2 linked regions of the Teredinibacter purpureus genome follow. The protein of the gene in region 2 interacts with the protein of the main gene of each other region in a pairwise test. Links are inferred from orthologs where the notes say so. Each region holds a gene or a part of one and is shown on either strand. Other genes may lie near its edges.

Region 1 (5,452 bases), 3.2 Mb from region 2 along the record:
TATGAAACTTTGGGCTTTCTTGGCTTTTGCGGTTGTTATGACAGCGTTTATTTACCCAATGGAAGGTGCGTGGACATGGGGTAATGGTGTTGCGGGTTCTATGGGTGAGTGTGGTGTATTTGGTATGTACTCGCTGGGCGGCATTGACGAAGGCAAGTGTGCTGGCATGAGCTTTGTTAAATGGAGCGATTTTGCAGGCTCCGGTATTGTGCACATGTCTGGTGCTGCAGCAGCCCTGGCTGGTGTGCTGGTGTTAGGCGCGCGTAAAGGAAAGTTTGGCCCGAATGGAGAAGTTAACGCTATTCCTGGTTCAAACCTGCCTCTGGCGACTTTGGGTATGTTCATTCTGTGGATGGGTTGGTTCGGCTTCAACGGTGGCTCTGTATTGGCTACTGCTAGCGTAGAAAGTGCCAATGCTGTTGCCATTGTGTTTATGAACACTAATGCGGCAGCGGCTGGTGGATTAGTTGCTGCGCTAATTGTTGCGCGTATCTTGTTCGGTAAAGCAGATTTGACCATGGCGCTTAACGGTGCTTTGGCGGGTCTTGTTGCGATTACTGCTGAGCCTTCAACGCCTACAGCGTTGCAAGCAACTTTATTCGGTGGCCTTGGTGGTGTGTTGGTTGTATTTGCCATTATTACATTGGATAAACTAAAAATTGATGACCCCGTTGGTGCTATCTCGGTTCACGGTGTTGTGGGTTTCTTAGGCCTTCTATTGGTACCTGTTACCAATGGTGGCGAAGACGGCGCTGCTTCTTTCTTGGGCCAGTTGACCGGTGCGCTTACTATCTTCACATGGGTGTTTGTGACAAGTTTGGTTGTGTGGTTAGTGATCAAAGCGGTTATGGGTATCCGTGTTAGTGAAGAAGAAGAGTTTGACGGTGTGGATATCTCTGAATGTGGTATGGAGGCTTATCCTGAGTTTATTTCAGGCGGTAAGTAAATCCTTACACAGCGTTAATCATAGGCGTTAGGCCTATTAAAAACCGGGGGTGACAGCCTCCGGTTTTTTTATGCGTGGGAGTTGTGCAAGTTAGCCACACGCGTGTGGAGTGCTGTGTGGTTTGAGGGGGATTAACGCGATGGATTCTTTGCCCCGAATCGGTGCGAGTGGTTTGTCTTTCGGTTTCGATCGGTGTAAATTGCCCTCCTAGACGATTTTAAGCGGTGTTCGGACCGGGTAGCCGAGCCATCAACTACAATAAAACCTGGATTTGGGTGTATTTAAGGATCTTCCTATGAAACTGATTACTGCTGTTATTAAGCCTTTTAAACTCGACGACGTGCGTAATGCATTGTCGGAAATCGGTGTTCAGGGTATGACGGTGACTGAAGTGAAGGGCTTTGGTCGCCAAAAAGGTCATACTGAACTCTATCGCGGTGCGGAATACGTTATTGATTTTCTTCCGAAGGTAAAAGTGGAGCTTGTCTTGGGTGATGATTTAATCGATCAGGCAGTGGAGGCCATTACTAAGGCTGCGCAAACGGGCAAAATTGGCGATGGCAAAATATTTATAATGCCTTGCGAAGAAGTTATCCGTATTCGTACCGGTGAAACCGGCCCTGATGCGGTTTAAGTTGCCATAGTTTCTTGTACGCCATGCTATTTCGCATGGCGTTTTTCGTTGTATTCCCTCGATTCATCTCCTCGTTTTTACGCCGTTTTAGGCGTTTGTTTTCTGGCCTCTCTCCCGAATGTTCGCACGTTTTTTCCCGTGTCTTATGTTTATCGCGTTAATAAAATAACCAATATTGTGTTTTTCTATTAACGCTAGAACAAAAAAAACTAAAGAAATTGAATGCCCCCCGCTGACAGATTCTAAACTCTGAACTATAAATTATCCGAGTTTGTGAAAGTGGTAACTAAACTATAAGAATATGTACGAGAGGAATTTGCACGTGGAAAATGAAGATGCTATTGAATCTGATGGTGGGGCGCTAGCGGCCCTTACAGTTGCTGAATCGTTGCTAGATAAGGATGCGGAGCGGAAGCACTTAGAAAGTGAAGTTGAAGCGTTTCTGGCGAGCGGCGGCCGAATTGACCATATTCCAGCCAATGTTGTGGCCGACCCGCCAAAAAAACCTGAGTCTAATTATGGTGGGCAGCCCATTTAAGGCGGGTTTTTGCGCACCACCTTACGGGCTATAGGCTGCGCGCACATTCTATTTCAAATATTTAGGCAGTTGCCGATTAAGTACTTCGGCAATATAGCTTAAAAACAGCGTTCCCATACTCGAACGGTAGTAGTTCGGGTCTTGGTTGCCTATGGCTAATACGCCTAGAGGGCTTCCATGCTGTAACACGGCTATTGCGGCGCTGCCGATATTGGGTGCGTCGCCATCAAATAAAAACCCACTCTCCTTAACATCAATGCCACCACTGACGGTATTGGGTAGCTTCAGGCGCTTGCCAATATAGTCGCGGGCATCGTGAATGGAGACAATGCGCGCCTCGCTTACGGGGGTATTGTTGTTGCCAAATAAGATGAGGCGCGTGTAGTGAATGTTAAATTCTTTATCAAAGCTGTAATACAGCGCATCGACCAAATCACCCAAATCGTTACATTCGAGTAAGGCTAGCACTAAGCGTTTGGTTTTATCGAACAGGCGATCGTTATCGCGGGCGTTGTCGAGCAGTTGGCTTAGCCGATGCCGCATGTCCATATTGCGATCACGTAAGATAGCCACTTGGCGCTCTACCAGTGAGACGGCAGGGCCGCTTTGGTGAGGCAGGTCAAGATCGGCCAATAGATCGATATGGCGATTGAAAAAATCCGGATGTTTTTTCAGGTATTGTGCTACCTGCTCGTCGGAAATTTTTTCCCTGTTCTGAGTAATAGAAGATTCACTCATACTTTAACTTGTCCATGAAAGACGGATGTTGCTGGGCCGGTCATCATAACAGGGTTTTGAGCGCCCTCCCATTGAATGCGTAACGTGCCGCCGGGCAATTCTACCGCTACGGTAGGGTCTAGCAGACCGCGCAGAATGCCACTCACAACCGCCGCGCAGGCACCTGTCCCACAGGCGAGCGTTTCTCCGGCACCGCGTTCGTACACGCGTAATCGAACAGTTTTCCGATCGATTATTTGCATAAACCCGGCGTTAACTCGGCTGGGAAATTGTTTGTGCGATTCGATAAGCGGGCCAATGGTGTCTACCGGAAAATGCGTAAGGTCTTCTACTAAGGTAATGGCGTGTGGGTTCCCCATAGACACCGCCCCTATGTCGAAGGTTTGGTCTGCGACGCGAAGGGGGTAGTACGCTAATTGCTTATCTGCGGTGAATGGAATATTACTGGGCGTTAGTTCGGGCGCGCCCATGTTGACGGTCACTTGGTTGTCGTCGTTAACATGTAATGTGAGTATGCCAGCGGCAGTTTCGACACATATTGTGGTTTTACTTGTGAGCTGACGCTGGCGTACGAAAAGGGCAAAACAGCGGGCGCCGTTGCCGCAGTTTTCTACTTCGGTGCCGTCGCTATTGAATATACGGTAGCGAAAGTCGGTGTCGGGATTGGTGGGAGATTCCACAACTAATACTTGATCGCAGCCGACGCCGAAATGACGGTCGGCGAGCTTACGTGCGCGCTCCGGTGTTACAGTGATTTTTTGACTGATGGCATCAATCATCACAAAATCGTTACCGATACCTTCCATTTTGGTAAAGCGTAAACGCATTAGCCTTGCTCTCCTGATGGCAGCAGGTGCTCGCCACGAATCATATCGTTAAAATCTTCGCGTTCGCGAATTAAAAAGTGTTGATCGCCGTCCACAAATACCTCGGCTGCGCGGCCACGGGTGTTGTAATTGGAACTCATAACGAAACCGTAAGCACCGCTGGACATGAGCGCCAGCTGATCACCTGCTCTGAGTGATAGTACGCGATCTTTAGCAAGGAAGTCGCCTGTTTCACACACTGGGCCGACTAGATCCCATGGCTGAGCTGTAGCGCTGCTGTTTTGCTGTAACGGCAAAACGTTCTGCCATGCTTGGTAAAGTGCGGGGCGAATGTTGTCGTTCATGGCGGCATCGATGATAGCGAAATTACGGTGCTCGGTGGGCTTCAGATAAAGCACTTCCGTGAGCAGTACGCCCGCGTTCGCGGCAATTGAGCGACCGGGTTCCAGTATGAGCTCGAGAGGCCTATCGCCTAAGCGTTGTTTTACCGCGGCGAGGTAATCTTGTGGCGAAGGCGGTGTTTCATCGTTGTAGGTAACGCCTAAGCCGCCGCCGAGATCTAAATGCGCAATAGCAATGTTCGATTCAGCTAGCGTATCGACTAACATTAGTACCCGATCGAGCGCATCTAAGAACGGGGCCAGTTCCGTTAACTGCGAGCCGATATGACAGTCTACTCCTACGACGTTTATGCCTGGTAATTGTGCTGCACGTTGGTATACGTGGGGCGCGCGTTCAATGTCGATGCCGAACTTATTTTCTTTTAGGCCGGTAGAAATATAAGGGTGAGTGTGGGCGTCTACATCCGGGTTCACACGCAATGATATATTCGCGACCTTGCCCATTTGGGTTGCTATAGCCGAAAGAACGTCGAGTTCTGCTTCAGATTCTACGTTGAAGCATGCGATACCCGTATCCAGTGCGAAGACCATTTCGTTAGGCTTTTTGCCAACACCTGAAAATATAATGCGTTCTGGTTTTCCGCCTGCGGCTAACACCCGTTGTAATTCGCCGATAGAGACAATATCAAAGCCTGCACCCAGTTGGGCCAGTACTTGTAATACGGCGATATTGGAATTTGCTTTTACGGCGTAGCATACCGTGCCGGGGTGTTCGCCAAGTGCTTGCGCGTAAGCAAGATAATGTTCGCTAAAGGCCGCGCGGCTATAAACGTAGCAAGGTGTACCATACTGCTCGGCAAGGGCTGATAGCGAAACACCTTCGGCGTGAAGGCTGCGGTTGCGAAACTCAAAATTGGACATGCTGTTACTTTCTCGAAATTCGTGTATTTAGGCGTTACGGTTGACGTGGCTCTACAGCGGGCATTTCCGTTGGCGTAACCGATTCGGTAGTGTGCGTGGGGTCGGGTAATTTTAATGGGCCTTTTTGTCCACAAGCACTCAAGCCCACAAGACCGAAAAACATTAGCCCTAAGGCCGTTGCTCGACGTATTGTTAGTGTTGCGCAAGCAGTATTCTTAACGGTTGTAAAAGGCATATTCGACCCCGTAAACAAGAATGTGTGTCAGGGTGGCCTTAGCGGTAATAGGGATTATTCGCGCGCTTAGCCCCGTGACGAAAGGCCGGAGTATAACCTGTCATACAGGTTGGTATAACCCTGCAAAAGGAAACAGTTGGGAGGGAGGTTAGGTTTTTAGCAGTATGCCAATGGCATGGTTAAGACGAAATTCTAGCCGGTCTTTTAGTTTTAGGTAATGGCCGCTGGTGAGTCGGCCAGCATCAGATAATAAGGGTATGCAAAGGCTTAGG
Region 2 (6,442 bases):
AATGCGCATCGCTGGCCGCATGGCCGCCGAAGTATTAGAAATGATCGAAGAACATGTGGTGCCAGGCATTACAACAGCAGAGCTCGACCGCATTTGTCACGATTACATTACTCAAGTTCAAAGCGCCATTCCGGCCCCCCTGAACTATAAAGGGTTTCCTAAGTCCATCTGCACATCCGTCAATCACGTCGTTTGTCACGGAATTCCGTCAGACAAGAAAAAACTGAAAGCCGGCGATATCGTGAATATCGACGTTACCGTTATTGCTGACGGCTATCACGGTGACACCAGCAAAATGTATTTTGTCGGCACTGTCGCCCCACACGCCCACCGCCTATCCAAGGTTACCCAAGAATGTCTCTATAAAGGCATAGAACTCGTAAAACCGGGCTGTCGCCTAGGCGACATTGGCGCAGCCATCCAACAACATGCCGAAAGCAATCATTACACGATTGTTCGAGACTACTGCGGGCACGGCATTGGAAAAGTCTTTCATGAGGAACCGCAAGTTCTCCATTACGGCACCGCTGGCACAGGAATGGAACTACGCGAAGGCATGACCTTCACCATAGAGCCAATGATTAACGCAGGCAAACATCATACAAAACTAAAAGGCGATGGCTGGACGGTCGAAACTCGTGATGGCCGCCTATCAGCCCAATGGGAGCACACTCTCGCGGTAACCGCTACCGGAGTAGAAGTGTTGACTGCACGCAAAGAGGAATCGTTTTAAATATGTCCTTCTCTGCCCCTACGGAAAAAAAAGCACTGCCGTACTGCCATTGCCAGCCATTATTTTTTAACCAATCTCGCTTTCGGGACGATTTAAAAAAAGGCCCCGTAATCAGTGTTTTCAAAGACGCAATATTTGGTGTTAACCAGCATTTTGATACGCGCTTTCAAGAAGGGGACGATATACGGCATTTGATATTTGAGCGTGCGACCTTTATTGACCTAATTCTGCATTACGCATGGCACCAATATCACTGGGACGACGACATCGCGCTTATTGCTGTGGGCGGGTATGGCCGAGCCGAACTGCACCCAAAATCTGATATCGACATATTAATTTTACTTAGCAATAAAGTTAAAAAGAAATACGACGATCAGCTGCAACACCTTGTAACCTTTTTATGGGATATCGGTTTAGACATTGGCTGCAGTGTTCGAAACTTAAAAGAATGCATAAAAATTGCTAAAGAAGATATTACCGTTGCAACCAACCTGATTGAAGCCCGCCGCCTAGCCGGCAACGACATGCTTCGCGACGAACTCCAAGTGCGCACCGGCCCCGACGCAATGTGGCCAGTTGATAAGTTTTTTGAAGCCAAATGTGATGAACAACAAGAGCGCCACGCCAAACATAATTACACCGAATACAACCTAGAGCCCAACATTAAAAACGCACCAGGTGGGCTACGTGACATCCAAACAATCAACTGGGTAGCCAAGCGTTTTTTTGCAGTGCCCGCACTCAACCTACTGTACGGCCAAGATTTTTTCACCGAACAGGAATACGCCATACTACAGCGCGGCGAAGCCTTTTTATGGCGAGTTCGCTACGGCGTTCATATGCTCTCCGGCAGAGCAGAAGAACGACTTTTATTTGAATATCAACGTGAACTCGCCCAACTGTTTGGCTACGAAGATGAAGACAGCAGCCTCGGCGTAGAAAAGTTTATGCGCGAATATTACCGCACAGTTCTCGCACTACGAGAGTTGAACGATGTACTTTTACAACATCTAGGCGAAGTTATCTATTCACGTAAGCGTCAACATAAAATAACCCCTATCAACGAGCGTTTTCAGTTACACGACAATTATATTGAAGTTACCCACGAACGCGTATTCGACGAAACGCCGGGCGCCCTTCTCGAAATATTCCTTATTATGGGGCACAACCCCGCTATCAAAGGGGTTCGACCACCCACCATTCGGTTGTTGCGAGAAAGCCGCGCATTAATTGACGATAAATTTAGAACGACCCCCTCCAACAACAAAATGTTTTTGGAGCTTTTCAATATTGAAAAGGGCCTAGTAAAACAACTACGCCGTATGAGCCGCTACGGCATTCTTGGGCGCTATCTCCCAGCGTGGGGCGACATTACGGGGCAAATGCAACACGACCTTTTCCACCGTTATACCGTCGATGCCCACACACTGCTAGTCATACAAAATTTGCGGGAATTCCGCCACCCTGAATCGGAAAAACAATTTCCGATTGCAGCCCATATAATGAAACGCCGCCAGCACCTTCCACTACTCTATTTGGCCGGCGTGTTTCACGACATTGGCAAAGGTCGCGGCGGCGACCACTCTACCCTCGGCTCCCAAGATGCTATCGACTTCGGTCATCAGCACGGGCTGCGCGGTAAGGACACTCGACTCATTGCGTGGCTGGTCGAAAAACATTTGTTGATGTCTTACGTCTCCCAGAAAAAAGATATTTCAGACCCAGAAGTTATCTACGATTTTGCGCTAGAAGTGGGAGACCAACGTCACCTCGATTATCTCTATGCACTTACTGTGGCCGATATGCGCGGCACCAACCCCGATATATGGAATACATGGCGTGCCAGTCTCATGCGCCAACTGTACATGGAAACCAAACGAGCGCTGCGGCGCGGTTTGGAAAACACCATAGATAAACAGGAAACAATCGAAGAAACTCAACAGCTCGCTCTCGCAAAACTTGCTGACAAAAATCTATCGTCAACGGCTGCACAGCATATTTGGGACGATCTCGGAGATGAATATTTCATTCGAGAATCACATTTAGACATCGCGTGGCAAACAGAAGCAATCATAGCGCACAAAAAAGACGAACCGCTCATAATCGTCAGCGAAACAACCGCACTGGAGTTTGAAGGCGCGACACAAATATTTATTCGAACCAAGGATGAAAGCAATATTTTTACTGCCGTTGCAAACTGCTTGGCCTCACTACAACTCAACATTCAAGATGCTCGGCTTTACTCATCAACAGACGGCTATACCGTGGATACTTTCTACGTACTGGATGACGACGGACAACCTATTGGGGACAACCCTAAACGATACAAAAAAATTGTCGCCGCTCTTTACGAAGAACTCGAACTGCTAGACGAATACACCAACGTTGTACGACAACGAACACCGCGCGCGCTTAAGCAATTTGCCGTTCCGACACAAACGAGCATTAGCAATGATATCGTTAGCGGTTACACCGTTCTCGAAGTGATAAGCCCCGATAGAACAGGGCTACTCGCCACCATTGGCCAAGTATTTATGGACCATAACATCCAACTTCAAAACGCAAAAATTGCGACACTAGGTGAAAGGGTCGAAGATGTATTTTTTGTAACAGATACCGACGGTAACCCTCTCGGTTCTGCCAGCCAGTGTAACGAGTTACAAACAGCAATATGCTCTCGACTAGACCAACGAGTTGAACAAGAATTAGCTTCCTGAGACACCCAGATGAATCCATTGCTACAACAGCTGCACCCCTATCCATTTGAAAAGTTAGGGGCGCTCAAAACCAACATTACGCCGCCGCCGGCTCTCGAACATATCGCACTTTCAATCGGCGAGCCTAAGCATGAACCACCGGCACATGTATTAAACAGGCTTAGTGAGCAACTCTCTAAAGTTGCTCACTACCCGTCAACAAAAGGCTTACCGGAGCTGCGCTCAGCAATGGCGGCCTGGGCAAGTAAGCGCTTTAATTTAACGAATGGCAGTTTATCCCCAGACGACAACATATTGCCCGTTAACGGCACGCGAGAAGCCCTATTTGCGTTTGTACAGGCCAGTATTAATAGTAACTCGCTTCAAAAGCCCAAAGTGCTAATGCCGAACCCTTTCTATCAAATTTATGAGGGCGCTGCACTCTTAGCCGGCGCTGAACCTGTCTTTTTAAATTGCACACCCGAGAATGGTTTTCAACCTGATTACAGCCTTATAGACGACGACACCTGGCGAGACTGCCAGCTACTATTTATTTGTACGCCAGGCAACCCGACCGGCGCAGTCATGAGCATTGAACAACTGCAGGCACTTATTCAGCTCGCCGACGAACATGATTTCATTATTGCAAGCGACGAATGCTACTCCGAGTTATATTTCGACGAAGCCAATCCGCCGGCAGGCTTACTGCAAGCCTGCGCCAATATGGCCCGCGATAACTTCGAGCGCTGTATTGTTTTTCATAGCCTCTCTAAACGATCCAATTTACCCGGCTTACGATCAGGTTTCGTCGCAGGCGATAAGAATTTATTGGCGCCTTTTTTTCAGTATCGCACCTATCACGGAAGTGCAATGCCCGTGCATACACAGCTCGCCAGTATTGCGGCATGGCAAGATGAAGCTCACGTTAAAAGTAATCGTGACTTATACCGCAAAAAATTCGAATGCGTTCTAAGGATACTGGGTGACAGCCTGAGAGTGGAGCGCCCCGAAGCCAGTTTTTATCTTTGGGCTGAAACTCCTATAGCCGATACGGAATTCGCGCAGCGCCTTTTTGCCGAATATAATATAACCGTATTACCCGGCAGTTATTTAGCCCGCGATACCGAAAACGGCAATCCTGGTAAAAACCGTATTCGCATGGCGCTAGTCGCCTCGCTAGAAGAATGCGAACAAGCCGCCATTCGCATACGCGATTTTTGTCAGCAGCTTTAGGCGCTAAAAAATCTTATGCTTAAACAAGAACGTGTAGAGTTTATTCTCTCAGACCTAAAAAAGCGCTACCCTAACCCGCCCATTCCTCTTGACCACAAGGACACCTACACCTTGCTGGTTGCAGTGCTTCTTTCTGCACAATGTACAGATGAACGCGTCAACCAAGTTACGCCCGCGCTCTGGCAACTGGCCGACAACTGTTACGACATGGCGAAACAAAACGTTGACGACATTCGGGCCATCATTCGTCCCTGCGGTCTATCACCGCAGAAATCAAAAGCCATTCAAAAACTATCTGAAATACTTGTGGAAACGTTCAACGGAGAAGTCCCCAATGACATGGAAGCGCTCGAAACGCTTCCCGGCGTTGGACACAAAACAGCAGGAGTGGTGATGGTACAAGCTTTTAACGTACCAGCATTCCCCGTTGACACGCATATACATCGTCTCGCACAACGCTGGGGGCTAACCAATGGTAAAAACGTTACGCAAACGGAAAAAGACCTGAAACGCCTATTCCCCAAAAATCGCTGGAACGATTTGCACCTACAAATTATTTATTACGGTAGAGAATACTGTTCGGCTCGCGGCTGCGACGGAACCGTATGTCCCATTTGCACAACCTGCTACCCAAACCGTAAGAACCCGAAAAAAACACATAAGGCTTAACACGAAGAGGATAAATCAAGCATTCACTCTATCTCACCTCAACGCTTGCACAACATTAATTGAGCGCTCTTTTTGCGCTATCTCAATTTCTTCTCCATAGCTCAGAATATCTTCATCAATGTCGATGATGCGTAATGAACTGCCAGCGCCAATTTGCTATGCTAGCGGCTCGAAAATGGGGCGAAAAACAGGACACATCTACACGTAATCACTATGACCAACATTACCCTGTACGGCATTAAAAATTGCGATACTGTCAAAAAAGCCCGCAAGTGGCTTGAGCAAAACAGTATCGACTATACCTATCACGACTTTCGGCTCGACGGCCTAAAAGCCGAGACGCTATCCGCATGGTTAAATACCATTGGCGCCGAGACACTGATAAACAAACGCAGCACTACATGGAAACAATTATCCGACACCGAAAAACAACGCATTACAAACGGTGAGGCACTGGATATAGTCTTGGCCCAGCCAACGGTAATTAAACGCCCTGTACTAATGCTCGCTAACGATACACTCGTAGGATTCAACGAAAAAATCTATACCGATCAGTTGCTCGGTTAAGGCCTAGCGCCTCTATTTTTTCAACTCTATACCTTTTAACCTTAACCATTAAGGAATTTCAGATGACCAAACTCTACAGTCTAGGCCTTGGTGTCGGCACCCAAAACAGTAACGGTGAATGGCTGGAAGTCTTCTACCCACAACCTATTTTAAATCCTGCTGAAAACGTAGCCACAGCCTTTACCAGCACGCTCGGATACAAGGGCGGCAATCACGCCATTTCGCTCACCGTAGAAAAAGTCGATGCTCTTGCAAAAGCACTCACCGCCGCAGGAGATTCCGAACTAGCCGACTTATGCCGTACGTTACGCTCTAGCATGCGACCACTCGTAGTCACGCTGCTTGAAAGCGATGAGAACCCTAGCTCTGTGCCCGAGGGCTATTTAAAATTACATTTACTCTCACACCGCTTAGTGAAGCCTCACGGTATAAACCTAACGGGCCTCTTTGGTGTTTTGCCAAACGTCGCATGGACCAACGAAGGCGCTATTGATATCAACGACCTTCCAGCACGCCAGCTTAAAGCGCGCATAGAAGGCAAATT

The links. Proteins that work in one complex are often made in the same cells at the same time.
Region 1: the proteins of H5647_RS19245 (region 2) and H5647_RS05150 interact in binary tests that used the Escherichia coli proteins (3 or more experiments, as listed by UniProt). The link is inferred for Teredinibacter purpureus from one-to-one orthologs.

The regions. Positions count from the first base shown.
Region 1 is NZ_CP060092.1:1,156,061-1,161,512, forward strand. Bases 1-2,910 are described here. They hold H5647_RS05150 (P-II family nitrogen regulator), read left to right. Parts: upstream 1-1,241; coding sequence 1,242-1,580; downstream 1,581-2,910. Other genes in these bases: H5647_RS05145 (ammonium transporter), read left to right, coding at 1-946; H5647_RS05155 (hypothetical protein), read left to right, coding at 1,903-2,118; H5647_RS05160 (DUF484 family protein), read right to left, coding at 2,167-2,856; dapF (diaminopimelate epimerase), read right to left, coding at 2,853-2,910. Outside these bases: more of dapF, read right to left, coding at 2,911-3,683; lysA (diaminopimelate decarboxylase), read right to left, coding at 3,683-4,945; LPS translocon maturation chaperone LptM, read right to left, coding at 4,980-5,180; H5647_RS05180 (class I adenylate cyclase), read right to left, coding at 5,329-5,452. UniProt on the Escherichia coli protein: P-II indirectly controls the transcription of the glutamine synthetase gene (glnA). P-II prevents NR-II-catalyzed conversion of NR-I to NR-I-phosphate, the transcriptional activator of GlnA. When P-II is uridylylated to P-II-UMP, these events are reversed.
Region 2 is NZ_CP060092.1:4,323,533-4,329,974, forward strand. The notes cover bases 369-3,650. They hold H5647_RS19245 ([protein-PII] uridylyltransferase), read left to right. Parts: upstream 369-735; coding sequence 736-3,450; downstream 3,451-3,650. Other genes in these bases: map (type I methionyl aminopeptidase), read left to right, coding at 369-733; dapC (succinyldiaminopimelate transaminase), read left to right, coding at 3,460-3,650. In the rest of the region: more of map, read left to right, coding at 1-368; more of dapC, read left to right, coding at 3,651-4,662; nth (endonuclease III), read left to right, coding at 4,678-5,331; H5647_RS19260 (ArsC family reductase), read left to right, coding at 5,545-5,898; dapD (2,3,4,5-tetrahydropyridine-2,6-dicarboxylate N-succinyltransferase), read left to right, coding at 5,961-6,442.